Regions from separate parts of the Thermus aquaticus genome, predicted to be linked through region 1. Evidence: riboswitches for the same ligand, from Rfam matches in the RefSeq annotation. Region 1 holds a riboswitch; the other holds the start of a gene.

Region 1 (6,223 bases):
GTAAACCCGGAGGAGGTTTTTGCGGAAGGCACTCCAGCGGGCCTCCCGCTCCTGGGCCAGGAGGCGCTCCCGAAGGTCCAGGCCGAAGGCCAGAACCTCTAGGACCTCCCCTCCCGGGCCGGGCACGGCCACCAGGGTCCACTCGGCGGGGGCCTCCCCAGCGGTGGTGGCCGTCACCGGCCGCCCCGGCTGGGCCAGGGGCGCCTCCAAGGGCAGGGGAAGCCCCTGGGGGAAGGCCTTTTTAAAGGCGAGGTTGGCCCATAGGCGTCCGCCTTCTGGGCTCATGCGGGCCACGTAGAAGGGGGAAAGCTCCAAGAGGCGTTCCGTGAAGCGGTGGACCTCAAAGAGGTCCAGGGTGCGGGCCAGGGCCTCAGCCACCTCCCGGAGAAGGGCTTCCTCCTCGAGGGTGAAGGCCCGCTCCCTTTCGCAGTCGTCCACTCCGAGAAAGCCCCAGAGCCGCCCCTCCACCCGGATGGGGACCACCAGGAGGCTTTGGATCTCCTGGGCCTCCAGAAGGGGCCTTTCCTCCTCGGGGAAGGTCCTTACCGCGCCTCCGATGGCTTCGCCCCGCAGAAAGGCCTCCAGCCAGCGGCCGTAGCCCGCTTCCCGCACGGGCAGGCGTTGCAGGCTGGGGTTCTGGATCTGGGGCGTGACGTGGGGGCCCGCCCACTCGGCCAGCTGGGAGGCGTACCAAAGCCCGTCCCGCTCCTCCAAGCGGAAGAGGTAGGCGCGGTGGGCCTGTAGGGCCTTGGCCAGGGCCCTGAGGGCCTCGGGAAGCCCCTGAAGGCCCTGCCGCAGGAGGGGCAGGACGGGCGAGGACCGTGAGGGAGTTCGGGTCCAGTCCATGGCCGAATCCCCTCTAGTTTACACCTAAGGGGGTGTGGTTTCTAAGAAATCCCCGCCAGGGCCACCTTGAGGCGCACCCGGCTCCCCGGGGGCACCTCCAGGGTGAGGGTCAGCCTGCCCCGGCCCGAGAGGACGTGGGTGCCCGCCTGAAGGGACAGGTTGGCCAGAAGGGCCTGGCCCTCCACCTCCACCCTAAGCTCCCACTGGGTGTTGGCCACGAGCCTGAGGGTGTGGACCCCGGGCCCAAGCTCCAGTGCGGACACCATAGGCCCTTCCACCTCCGCCAGGCGGAGCCCCACCACGGCGGGGATGCGGATGCCCACGCCGACGCTGGCGGCGCTCTGGGCCGGGGCCACGCCCCCTACGAGGATCAAGAGGGCTAGGATCCACGTCCGCATGCCCACCTCCTTGGGGGAGGTGGCGCAAGGGTCGGCGGTATAGCCGTGCTATAGCGTCCGGCCGGTTGCGCCACTGGCTCCCCGTGTCCCTTGGCGCCCATCTTGGGTATCACGGTTCCTCGCCTCCGAACGCCCTAAAAAGCCTTAGGGCCAGGCTAGGCGCCTGGCCGACAGAGGGAAAGCAAGGAAAAGGTTTGGCTTTGCCCGCCCTCGGCCGGTTGCGCCACTGGCTCCACCTGTCCCAGGCGCCCAGATTGCAGGACAGGCTTCGTCGCCTCCGAGGTGCCTTTGGGGACTTCAGCGTCCCTAGCTCAAGGGTACACCTGCGGGCGGGTTTTGGCAAGGGGCGTTTAGGCCAAGACAGAAAGCCCCTGGGCCTTGGCCTGGTACATGCGGGTGTCGGCGGCGGATAGGAGCTCGTCCGTGGTCGTCCCGTCCTCGGGATAGGTGGCGAGGCCGATGTTGACCCCCAGGCAGAGGCCTTCCAGGCAGATGCCCTCAATGGCCCGGGCGTAGCGGAAGGCGGCCCTTACGGCCCCCTCCTTGCCCGTGTGGGGGAAGAGGGCGGCGAACTCGTCCCCGCCCCAGCGGAAGACCCGGTCCCCGTTGCGCCGCTCCTTGGAAAGGACCTGGGCCACGCGGACGAGGGCCAGGTCCCCGGCGGCGTGGCCTAGCCGGTCGTTGATGGCCTTGAACCCCTTCAGGTCCAAGACGGCCAGGGAGAGGGGGTAACCGTAGCGCTCGGCCCGCTTCAGCTCCTCCAAAAAGAGCCGTTCAAAGGCCCGGCGGTTGGGAAGGCCCGTGAGGGGATCGGTGAGGGCGGCCTCCTCCAGAAGCCTCCGGGTCCTGGCCTCGTGGAGGAGGGCGGCCAGGGGGGTGGCGAAGAAGCGGGCGGCCTCGAGGCTGTCCTCGCCAAAGGCCCGGGGGTCGTGGAGGTTGTCCAGGTTCAGGTAGGCCAGCACCTGGCCCTGGTAGGGGATGGGGAGGCAGAGGTTGGCCTGGATCTCCGTGGCCCTGCCCGCGCGGTCCATGACCTCCGGGGGGGCGGTCTTGTGGCTGATCTCGGCGATGGGGCGGGCCTCGGCGCTGAGGATCCGGGGCTCGCCCCTCTGGGCCTCCTCCTCTCCCAGGCCGTACCAGAGGAGCTGGTCCTCCGGCCGGAAGGCTACCCCCTTAAGCCCTTCCAGGTCGTACCCCACCGCCGCCCGGAAGCGGTAGACCCCCTCCTCCAGCACGAGGAGGCTCCCCGCCTCCGCCCCCGGCACCTGCCGGACGGCTTCCTCCAGGACCTCCTGGTAAAGGGCCTCCAGGGGCTTTTGCAAAAGCTCCTGGAAGAGGCGGTTCACCGCCTGGTGCCGCGCCTTCTCGGCCAGGCGTTCCAGGGCCAGGGCCAGGGTGCGGCTACAAAGGAGGAGGCTCTCCACCTCGGCCCTGCGCCAGGGCCGGGCCTCCGGCGCGCCCAGGACCAGGACCCGGCGGCTCCTGGGGCTTCCCGGGGAGGGCAGGGGGAGGGCGGCGAAGGTGCGCCAGCCCAGGGCCTGGAGGGCGGGAACCCCCTGGCTTTCCTCGGCGTAGCGGGCGGTGAAGAGGGGGCTTCCCGTCTCGTACACCCGCCAGGCGAGGCCCACCCCAAAGGCCAGGCCCTCCTCCAGCACCCGGAGGAGGCTTGCTTCCCGCACCCCGTGGTGGGCGAGGGCCTGCATCCGCGCTCCTCGGGCCTCCCAGAGGGCCCCGGCCTGGAGGCCCAAGGCGGGCACCAGGAAGGCCAGGGCCCTCCCCGCCGCCTCTTCTTTGGTCCCGGCGCTTTGGAGCCTTTCGGAAAGCCCAGAAAGGAGGGTCCTCTCCTCCAGGTCCGCCAGGCGGTCCAGGTGGAGGCCCACCGCCTGGGCGAAGCGGGTGAGGCCCTCCACCTCCTCGGGGAGGAAGGGCTTTGGGCGCTCCAGGTTCAGCACCGCCACCACCTCGCCCCTTTCCCAAAGGGGCAGGGCCAGCTCGGCCAGGGTGGGGATGGAGGGGTCCGGGATGTAGCCGGGCTCCCGCCGCACATCGGGGATGTAGAGGGGCTTGCCCTCCCGGAAGGCCCGGCCCACCACGCCGCTATCCGGGATCCAGGCCAGGCTCATGGGCGGGTGGGTGGCGAGAAGGCTAAACCCCCCTTCGGGGGCGGGCACCCAGACCCCCACGTGCCCCCCCTCCCCCAGGGCAAGGAGGCGCTCGGGGAGGCTCTTGAGGAGGGCCTCCCGGTTTGGGGCCTGGGGGAGGGCCTCGAGGGCCTCGGCGATCAGGCGCTGGCTTTTGGCGAGGGCTTTAGCGCGGCGGTGAGCCCGCCGCAGGCTTTCCCCCACCTGGTGGGCCAGCAGGGCGGAGAGGAGGAGGAGGGCCAGGGCCATCGGGTTAAACCCCGGGAAAAGGAGGAGGACCAGGGTGGAGAAGAGGGCGGCCAGAAGCCCCCAGGAGAGGCCGTAGACGCTGGCCACCACGGCCACGGCGATCATGAACCAGGGGAGGATGTAGGGGTCGCTGTAGCCCAAAAAGCCCGCCAAAAGCCCCACCAGGAAGGAGGCCAGGGCTATGGCAGGATAAGACAGGGCCATGTTTGGCCTATGCTGACCCAAGCCTTTCCCGGGCGCTAGGGGGTGGGGGCCAGGGCCAGGTGGGCCAGGGCGCGGCCCGCCGCCCTCCTGCCGGAGCGCACCACCTCGGGAAGGCCCACGCCCTCCAGGTAGTTCCCCGCCAGGAAGAGCCCGGGGGCCTTGAGGAGGGCCATCTCCAGGCGGTCAAGCCGCTCCAGGTGCCCCACCCGGTAGCCGGGCATCCCCTCGGGGAAGCGGAAGACGAAGGTGTGGCTCGGACGCACCTCCTTCCCGAGGAAGCGGCGGAGGTCCTCCAGGGCGATTTTGGCCAGTTCGGCCTCGGAAAGCCCCGCCGCCTCGCCCGAGAGATAGGCCCGGACCAGGCTATGGCCCTCGAGGGCCCGGCCCTCCCACTTCTGGTGGGTCCAGGTGAAGCCCCGCACCCGGAACCCCTCCCCTTTGGCGATCAGGAGGCCGTGCCCCACCACGGGAAGGGGCTCCGGGAAGGCCAGGCTCACCGTGGCCGCCGGGATGTGGGGGATGCCCTTTAAGAGGGCGGTGGCCTCGGGCAGGAAGGGCCTCAGGAGCCTGGCCGCCTGGGGGGCGGGGGTGGCCAGGACGAGGGCCTCGGCCTCCAGGACTCCCTTTGGCGTGTGGACCCGGTAGCGGCTTCCCAAGGGCTCCACCCCAAGGACCGGGGTGCCCGTGAAGACCCTTTCCGAAAGGGCCTCGGCCATCTTTCGGGTGAGGGCGGAAAGCCCCTCCCGGAAGGAGAAGAAGAGGCTACCCCCTTCCCGGCTTCCCCGGCTTTTTCTCTCCCGCATGGCCCCCAGGATCAGGCTCCGGTGCCGCCTTTCCAGCTCCAGAAGCTGGGGGAAGGCGGCTTTCATGGAAAGCTCGTCGGGCTCGCCCCCGTAGATCCCCCCCGCCAGGGGGGCCACCAGGGCGGCGAAGACCTCAGGGCCCAGGCGGCGCTCCACGAACTCCCTCAGGCTTTCGTCCTCCTTGTTGCCCCGGGGGAGGAAGAGGTCGTAGAGGGCGCGGAGCTTTCCCGAAAAGGAGAGGAGGGAGGTCCTGGCCAGGCCCCTCAGGTCCCCGGGCACCACCTGCAAAAGCCCCTCGGGCAGGGGGTGGGGCCGCCCCCCTTTCAGGATCAGGGCCGAGGGCTTTTGGGGGAGGGTGCCGATGGGCTCCAGGCCGAAGGCCTGGGCCAGCTCCAGGACCTCCTTTTTGTAGCGGACGCTGGCGTCGGGCCCGCCCTCCACCAGAAACCCCCCCTGCCTCAGGGTGCGCACCTTGCCCCCCAGGCGGGGTCTCGCCTCCAGGAGGAGGAAGTCGGCCCCGGCCTCCTTCAGGGCCAGGCCGGCGGCGAGCCCCGCCCCCCCCCCGCCGATCACGAGGACCTGAGCCACGCCGCCTCCACCAGGTCCTTGAGGACCTCTATGTAGTCCAGGTCGGCGTTGAGGCTCCGGGCCCTTAGGAGCCTCAGGCCCACCGCCTCCGCCGTGGCCTGGGCCTCGAGGTCCAGGTCGTAGAAGACCTCCAGGTGGTCGGCGGGGAAGCCCACCGCCTGGACCACGGCCTCGGTAAAGCCCTCCTCGCCAAGCCGCCTTAAGAGCTCGTTGATGTCCGGGCCCAACCAGGGCTCAGGGGTGCGCCCCGCCGACTGGTAGGCCACGAAATAGCGGGGGAGGGAAAGCCTTTTGGCGATGAGCTCCGCCGTCTTCTCCACCTGCCTGGGGTAGGGGTCCCCCCGCTCAACGGCGGCCACGGGGATGGAGTGGGCGGTGAAGACGTAGGCGGCCCGCCTGGGGTCCTTGAGCCGCCAGATGGCCTCCTCCAGCCGCCTGGCGTAGGCGGCGATCAGGCCGGGGTGGGCCTCGTAGCTTTCCACCCAGAGGAACTCTATGGGCTCGGGCAGGGACTTGAGGGCGGCCTCCACCTTCTCCTGGTACTCGGCCACGCTCCTTAGGGAGTAGTGGGGGGCGGCCACTAGGGCCACGGCCCGCCGCACTCCGTCCTCGTGCATGGCGGCCACCGCCTCGCCGATGGAGGGGAGCCAGTGCTTGGTGCCCACGTAGACCCGGGCCGGGCCGTGGGGGGCCCGGGGGCCGAAGGGGCTTTGCAGGCGCTTGGGGTAGAGAGGGGCCTCGAGGTTCAAGAGGGCCTGGAGGCGCATGGCCTGGACCAGGGTGATCTCGTTCAAGGGGCTCTTGCCGATGGCTTCGTAGCGCTCGGCGAGCTCTTTTAAGAGCTCCTCCGTGGGGCGCCGGCCCCGGCGGATATCCGTGTAGTAGGGGGCGATCTCCTCCGGGGTGTAAGGGGTGCCATAGGCCATAAGGAGCACGTTCACGCCGCCACCTCCTTCACGAGTTCTACCACGTAGGCCACGTGGTCATGGGGGGT
Region 2 (6,223 bases), 620 kb from region 1:
CCTCATCAGGCTGGTGGAGATGCTGGAGGCCGACGCCCTCGCCCTCCACGTGAACCCCCTCCAGGAGGCGGTGCAGCGGGGGGACACCGACTTTAGGGGGCTTCTCGCGAGGCTTAGGGCCCTCCTCCCCCTCCCCTTTCCCGTCCTGGTCAAGGAGGTGGGGCACGGCCTCTCCCGGGAGGCGGCCTTGGCCCTAAAGGGCCTCCCCTTGGCGGCGGTGGACGTGGCCGGGGCCGGAGGGACCAGCTGGGCCAGGGTGGAGGAGTGGGTGCGCTACGGGGAGGTCCGCCACCCCGAGCTCTGCGAGATGGGCGTTCCCACGGCTCAGGCCATCCTCGAGGTGCGGGAAGTCCTCCCCGAGGTGCCCCTCATCGCCTCCGGAGGGGTCTACACGGGGACGGACGCCGCCAAGGCCCTGGCCCTGGGGGCGGACCTGGTGGCCGTGGCCAGGCCCCTCCTCAGGCCCGCCCTCATGGGCGCTGAGGCCGCCGCGGCCTGGATAGCCGACTACCTGGAGGAGCTCCGCACGGCCCTCTTCGCCGTGGGGGCGAGGAGGCCAGTGGAGGCCAGGGGAAAGGTGGAGGCTTCGCCGGGGCTTTAGCCACGGCGGGGCGCTCAGGAACTCTTCAGGTCCATGAGGGGCTTGGGGTAGGGCATCAGGAGGGCCTGGGCTTCTATGTACTCCTGGCCGAAGCGGAGCGCCCAGGAATGGAGGAGGGCCAGGGGGGCCTCGAGGGGCGCCCGCTCCTCGCGGAAGTCCAGCAAAAGGTCCAGGAAGTGGGCCTTCTCCCGGGCGTTTAGGCCCTTCTTAAAGTAGCCAAAGGCGTGGAGAAGGGCATCGGCCATGGCCCCCAGGCGGTAGGGCTTTTCCGTGGCCCTGAGGAAGCCCTCCTCGTAGGCCCGAAGCACCTCCCGAAAGGCCTTCCCCCGGGCCTCGCCCAGAAGCCGGCCCAGGGCCCGGGTCTCCTTCTGGCTGTAGGCCATGAGGAGGAGCTTGTAGCGGGCGTGGAAGGCCATGAGCTCGCCCAGGTCCCCAAGTCGCCTAAGCCGGGCCAGGCCGAAGATGCGGGTGAAGAATTGGGCCCGGACGCGGGCGCTGGTGAGCCGCCCCTCGTCCTCCTTGGGCAGGAGGGGAAAGGCCGCCATCACCGCCTGGGCGAAGAGGCCGGGCCCGTGGCCCACGGCGCCCCCCTGGTCGGCGTAGGCGTAGACCTTGGCGTCCTTGAGGGCGCAGGTGGGGGAGCGGTTTTTCAGGATGAAGCCCTCCACCTCCCCCAGGCCGGAGAGGAAGGCCCGGCTGAAGGCCCGCATCCTTTCCGTCAGGTCCTCCCCCGTCTTGGGCTGGACCATCCTGGGCCCATCCTCGCCCCGCACCAGGCGCACCGTGGGCCTGGGCACCCCGAGGCCGATCTCCACCTCGGGGCAGACGGGCACGAAGTCCACGTGCGCCTTCAGGGCGGCCACAACCTTGTCGGGGATCAGCTCTCCCGAGTAGCGCACGGCGGCGAAGCCCAGGCAGGCGCTCACCACCAGGCGGGGCCTGGGCCAGGCCTCCAGGGAGGGGTTCGGGGCCTCCATGGCCTTATGCTAAGGGCTGGCCTCGCATTTTCACACGGCTTTCACACGGCCCTGTAATATTGTCCTCTGAGGGGAGGCGATGAACCCTCGAGCCCAAGATGGGCGCCATGGGCCGAGGGGGAGCCAGTGGCGCAACCGGCCCCTAAAGCCCTTTAGGAGGTGCAGAGATGAAAAGGAAGCTGGTTGCCCTCATGGCCCTTCTGGCAAGCCTGAGCCTGGCGCAGACCGCTAGCCCCAAGGTCACCGTGAACATCCCCTCCGTCCTCCAGCTCACGCTGGACGCCACCGACTACCTGTTCGACTTTGGCGATGCCAGCGCATCGGGTACGGTTACCATAGGTGGAACTCCCTACACCAAGGCCTCCTGGGCCGCCTACCTGACCTTCCTGGACACCGCTAGCGGCACCCAGGACTTCGCCCCCACGTCCATCAGGGATGCGGCCGAGAACGACCTCGGGGACTACGGGACGGTGACCGTCCGCACCAACCGAGCTCAGTGGACGGTGAAGATCGACTCCATCAGCGGGACCCTCACCCTGGGCAACGGCCGGGTCAAGGTCTTCGCCGAGAAGGTGAGCGGCAAGGGGGCCTCCTGGACCACCACCCCCACCCCCATCACGGCCGCAAGCCCTCTCACCCTCTTCAACGCCGGTAGCGGCGGCCAGGGGAGGAGCGTCTACAAGCTCTACTACCTCTTCACCATGGACATCACCGACGATATTCCTCTCGCGGGCATCAACCAACAGATCACCGTCAACCTCCTCCTCACCTCGCCCTAGGCCTTAGGAGTTTTCCGTGGCCGCTTCCTGCCCAGGCCGGAAGCGGCCTGTATGCTTAAAAGGGGAAACGAAACCATGAAGCGCCCCCTAGTCGCCCTCACGGGCCTCCTCCTGACCCAGGCCCTGGCCCAGGTGGACCTCGCCCTCTCCCCCGCCCGGCTGGAGCTGGTCCTGCCCCCTGGGGGAGAAGTCACAGAAGTGGTCCGGATGCGGAACGGCCTGGACCGGGAGGAAGCCCTCAGCGTAGCCCTAAGGCCCTTCGCCCTCACGCCCCAAGGGGACGTGGCGGAAAGCCCCGAGCGCAACCTCTGCCCCCACCTCACCGCCACCCCCACGGCCTTCACCGTGCCCCCAAGGGGGACCGCCGAAGTCCGCCTCACCCTGAAGGCCCCGCCCGGAGCCGAGGGCACCCTGGCCTGCCTGGTGGTCTTCACCGCAGGGCCCAGGCCCACGGGCCTGGGAGGCCTCCGGATCACCGCCAGCCCCTCCCTGGGCCTCGCCGTCTACCTCACCCTGAGGGGAACGGAGCGCCCCGCCCTCCGGGCCAAGGTAGGGGGCGAGGGGAAGGCCCTTCCCCTTTTGCTGGAAAACCCCGGGAACGTCCTCCAAAGGGTCACAGGGGAGGCCCGGGTCTTTGACGGGGAGGGGAAGGAGGTGGCCCGCCTCCCCATCGCCGAGCTCCCCGTCTTCCCCGGGGGATACCGGGAGCTCGCCCTGGAGCCGGAAGCGCCCCTTCCCCCAGGGCGGTACCGGGTGGTCCTGATCCTGGAAAGCGCCTACGGGCGCTACGCAGCGGAGGGCGTATGGGCCGTGCCCTGAGCCTTTTCCTCCTCGCCCTCCTCCTTCCCGAGGCCCTGGGCCAGAGCGTGAACTGCGACGCCACGGACCTGCTATACGACTTTTCCGCCCCCGGCTCCCTCACCCAGGCCACCGTGGCGGGACAGCCCTACTACGTGGCCAACCTGGCCTCCTACCTCCTCCTCCTGGACGGCACGGGTCCCATGCGCTTCCTCCCCACGGCGGTGACGGGAGCGCCCGGGGGAGTGTACCGGATGGCCTGCACGGTGCGGACCCCAAACCGGGACCCGATAAGGGGAGGGACGCTTTGCGGGGCGGGGAGGAGGTTCTGCTTGCGGGTGACGGGCGTTTCCGGTTCCCTCCCCGTGGACTGGACCTCGAGGCTCTACGTCATGGTTCAGGTCATCTCCGGAAACGCCACGAGCCTCGCGCCCACGCCCACCCTTCTCTCCGCCGTCCCCTACAACCGGCGCCTCGCCGACATACGGAGGAACACCACCGCCACCTTGCACATCTACTACTGGGTCGAGGTCAGCCCCCACGACCTCTTCCCCCCCCTGCCCGCCACAGGCGCCCTCACCCTCACGTACGAGGTCCAGGGTGACTGATCCCATGCGCCCCATCCTCGCCCTCCTCTTCCTCTCCCTGGCCCTGGCGGCGAGGCCCGGGGAGGTTCTGGTCCTCCCGTTCCTGGGCCTACCCCCTGGGGAGGTGGAGGTAGCCTCGGACCTCCCCCTCCTCCTCACGCCGAGCCCTGGGGAGGGACCCTTTCTCGTGGTGGTGGAGGTTCCCAAGGAGGCCCCACCGGGCTCCTACCGGGTGTGCCTCAGGCCCAGGGGGGGAACGGAGGTCTGCCAGAAGGTGGAGGTGGAGGCCATAAGGGACCTGGAGGCGAGAGTCCCCCGGGAGGTCTACGGAGGGAGTCTCCGGCTCCTCCTCCGGAACCGGGGGAACGTGGCCGAAAGGGTCCACCTGGCCCAAGCCGAGGGGAGCGAGGTGAACCTTAGCCCTGTGAGCCTCACCCTGGCCCCGGGGGAGGAAAGAGAGGTGGCGCTCTCCCTCTCTGGCTTCGGCCTCCTGAAGCTGGCCCTCCTCTTCGGGGAGAAGCGGGCCCTCTACCTCGTTCAGGTCCTCCCCGAAGGGGGAAGCCCCCTCCCCTACGCCCTCCAGGGACGGCTGGAGGGAAGCCTGGGCCAGGGCCCTCCCGCCTTCCGCCTCTCCCTGGAGGGCCCCCTCTCCCGGGAGGTGGGGGTGGGGTTCCTGGGGGGGACGGACGCTCTGCGCCTCGCCCTGCGCACGGGGCCCTGGAGCGGGCGGCTTAGCCTGCTCCCCACCCTGGGGGGGGAGGTGGGCTACCGGGAAGGCCCCCACGCCCTCTCCCTGGCCTACCCCTGGGCCCTGGAATGGACCTACACGCCGGGAGAGACCTACCGCCTGCGCCTCTCCCCCACCTCCCTCGCCCTGGGCTACGCCGACGGCACCTACACCTTTGGGGCTAACTTCCCTTGGACCTTCCGGTCCTTTTCGGAAGCCTCTTTACGCCTGGAACGCCACGGGGACCTTTACCTCTACGCCCGCTACGAAGGGGGGCTCTACGGGGGCCTGGCCTGGGGAGGGTGGCGGGGCGAGGCGGGGTACGGCCCGGCGGGGCCTTCCCTGCGGATGGCCCACACGGGCACCCTCTCCGGTCGCTCTGGGGCCCCTACACCCCAGATGAACCTCACCTACGCCCTTCAGGGAGGGTACGCCGGAGGGCCGGAGCTGGGCTTCGCCCTGGCCTACCCCCTTTCCCCCTTCACCCTGGCCTTCCGGGGGAGCCTCCTGCCCCAGGCCTCCTTTGGCCTCGGCCTGGGGTACCGGGAGGGAGCGCTTTCGGGAAGCCTGGACCTGAGCCCGGGGAGGGCGCTTCTCTTCCTGGAGTGGCGGGATAGCCCTTACGCCCTGAGGCTGGAAGGGCGGTACGACGGGGACTTTCGTCTGGCCCTGGCAGGGAGCTACGCCTTCCGCCTCCCCGTGCCCGAACCCGTTACCCTGGCCCTGGGCGGGTACGAGGAAGCGCCAGTGGAGGGGCGGGTGGAGGTCCTGGGGAAGCCGGTAGCGGGTGCCCGGGTAGGGGGGAGGAGGGGCCAGGCGGTCACCGATGCCGAGGGGCGCTTCCGCCTCTACGTCCGCCGGGAGGGGGAGGCCCTGCGGATAGACCCACCCCCGGGCCTCCTGGCCCTGCCGGGGGAGGTCCGGGTCCGCCCCGGGGAAGGCCCCTACCGGGTGGCCCTCACCCCGGCGGGGGCCGTGCGCCTCCGGTGCGAGGGTTCGGGCCAGGGGGCCTACCTGGTGGGGGAAGTGGGGGTGTTCGTGGCCTGCGGGAACCGGGCGGTGGTGCCCCCGGGAACCTACCGGGTGGAGCCCGTGGCCCCTAGGGGCTACCGGGCGGAGGGGCTTTCCCTGAACCTGCCTCCCCTAACCGAGGAGGAGCTCGCCCTCACCTTCACCCCCGTTCCCGAGGAGAGGCTTTTGGAGGCGAGGCCCCTCAGGGTGGAGTGGCCCGCGGCCCTGGCCCCGGGGGAGGTGGGGCGGGTTCTGGTGCGGGAGGTGGCCGAGGCGGAGCTCCTGGATCTGCCCCTTCTCCGGAGGGAGAGGACCGAGGAAGGGGTCCTCCTGCACTTCCAGGCGCCGTGGGAGGCCCAGGGCTCCCTGGCCCTCAGGGTGGCGGCGGGCGGGAAGGTGGAAAGCCGCCTGGTACCCGTGGACCCGGGAAGGCCCCTCTTCCAGGTGAGGCTTTCGCCCCCCAGGGCCTCCTTAGGCCAAGAGGTGGAGGTGCGGGTGGAGGCCCTCTTCCCCGCCCAGGGGGCCGAGGTCTACCTGGAGGGGGAAAGGCTTCTCGCCCTGGAGGCCGTGGGCGAGGGGCCTCCCTGGGTCTATGTGGGGAAGCTCGCCCTCACCCAGACCCTGGCGGCCAGGGCCTCCCCCCTGGCGGGCCTCCTCGCCCTGCCCCTCGAGGTGCGGGCCTGGCAGGGGGAAAAGGAGGTAAGGACGAGGGTCCGCCTCCTCCTTTCGCCCTAAATGGCTTC

Evidence for each region. A riboswitch is a leader RNA that binds a small molecule or an ion and turns the genes downstream of it on or off. The one in region 1 is predicted to bind cyclic di-GMP.
Region 2: another riboswitch for cyclic di-GMP. It lies ahead of BVI061214_RS08410 (hypothetical protein); the one in region 1 lies ahead of BVI061214_RS11480 (hypothetical protein).

Annotation. Positions count from the first base shown of each region.
Region 1 covers NZ_LHCI01000106.1:1,977,906-1,984,128, reverse strand. Annotated here, with positions in the region: gene BVI061214_RS11485 (bifunctional diguanylate cyclase/phosphodiesterase) at 1-846, opposite strand, end outside; gene BVI061214_RS11480 (hypothetical protein) at 888-1,244, opposite strand; cyclic di-GMP riboswitch class II at 1,295-1,380, opposite strand; cyclic di-GMP riboswitch class II at 1,448-1,532, opposite strand; gene BVI061214_RS11475 (diguanylate cyclase) at 1,595-3,838, opposite strand; gene hemG (protoporphyrinogen oxidase) at 3,874-5,229, opposite strand; gene hemH (ferrochelatase) at 5,211-6,170, opposite strand; gene hemE (uroporphyrinogen decarboxylase) at 6,167-6,223, opposite strand, start outside.
Region 2 covers NZ_LHCI01000106.1:1,361,725-1,367,947, reverse strand. Annotated here, with positions in the region: gene fni (type 2 isopentenyl-diphosphate Delta-isomerase) at 1-601, shown strand, start outside; gene BVI061214_RS08415 (YbgA family protein) at 616-1,578, opposite strand; cyclic di-GMP riboswitch class II at 1,642-1,728, shown strand; gene BVI061214_RS08410 (hypothetical protein) at 1,746-2,357, shown strand; gene BVI061214_RS08405 (COG1470 family protein) at 2,433-3,176, shown strand; gene BVI061214_RS08400 (hypothetical protein) at 3,161-3,763, shown strand; gene BVI061214_RS08395 (COG1470 family protein) at 3,768-6,215, shown strand.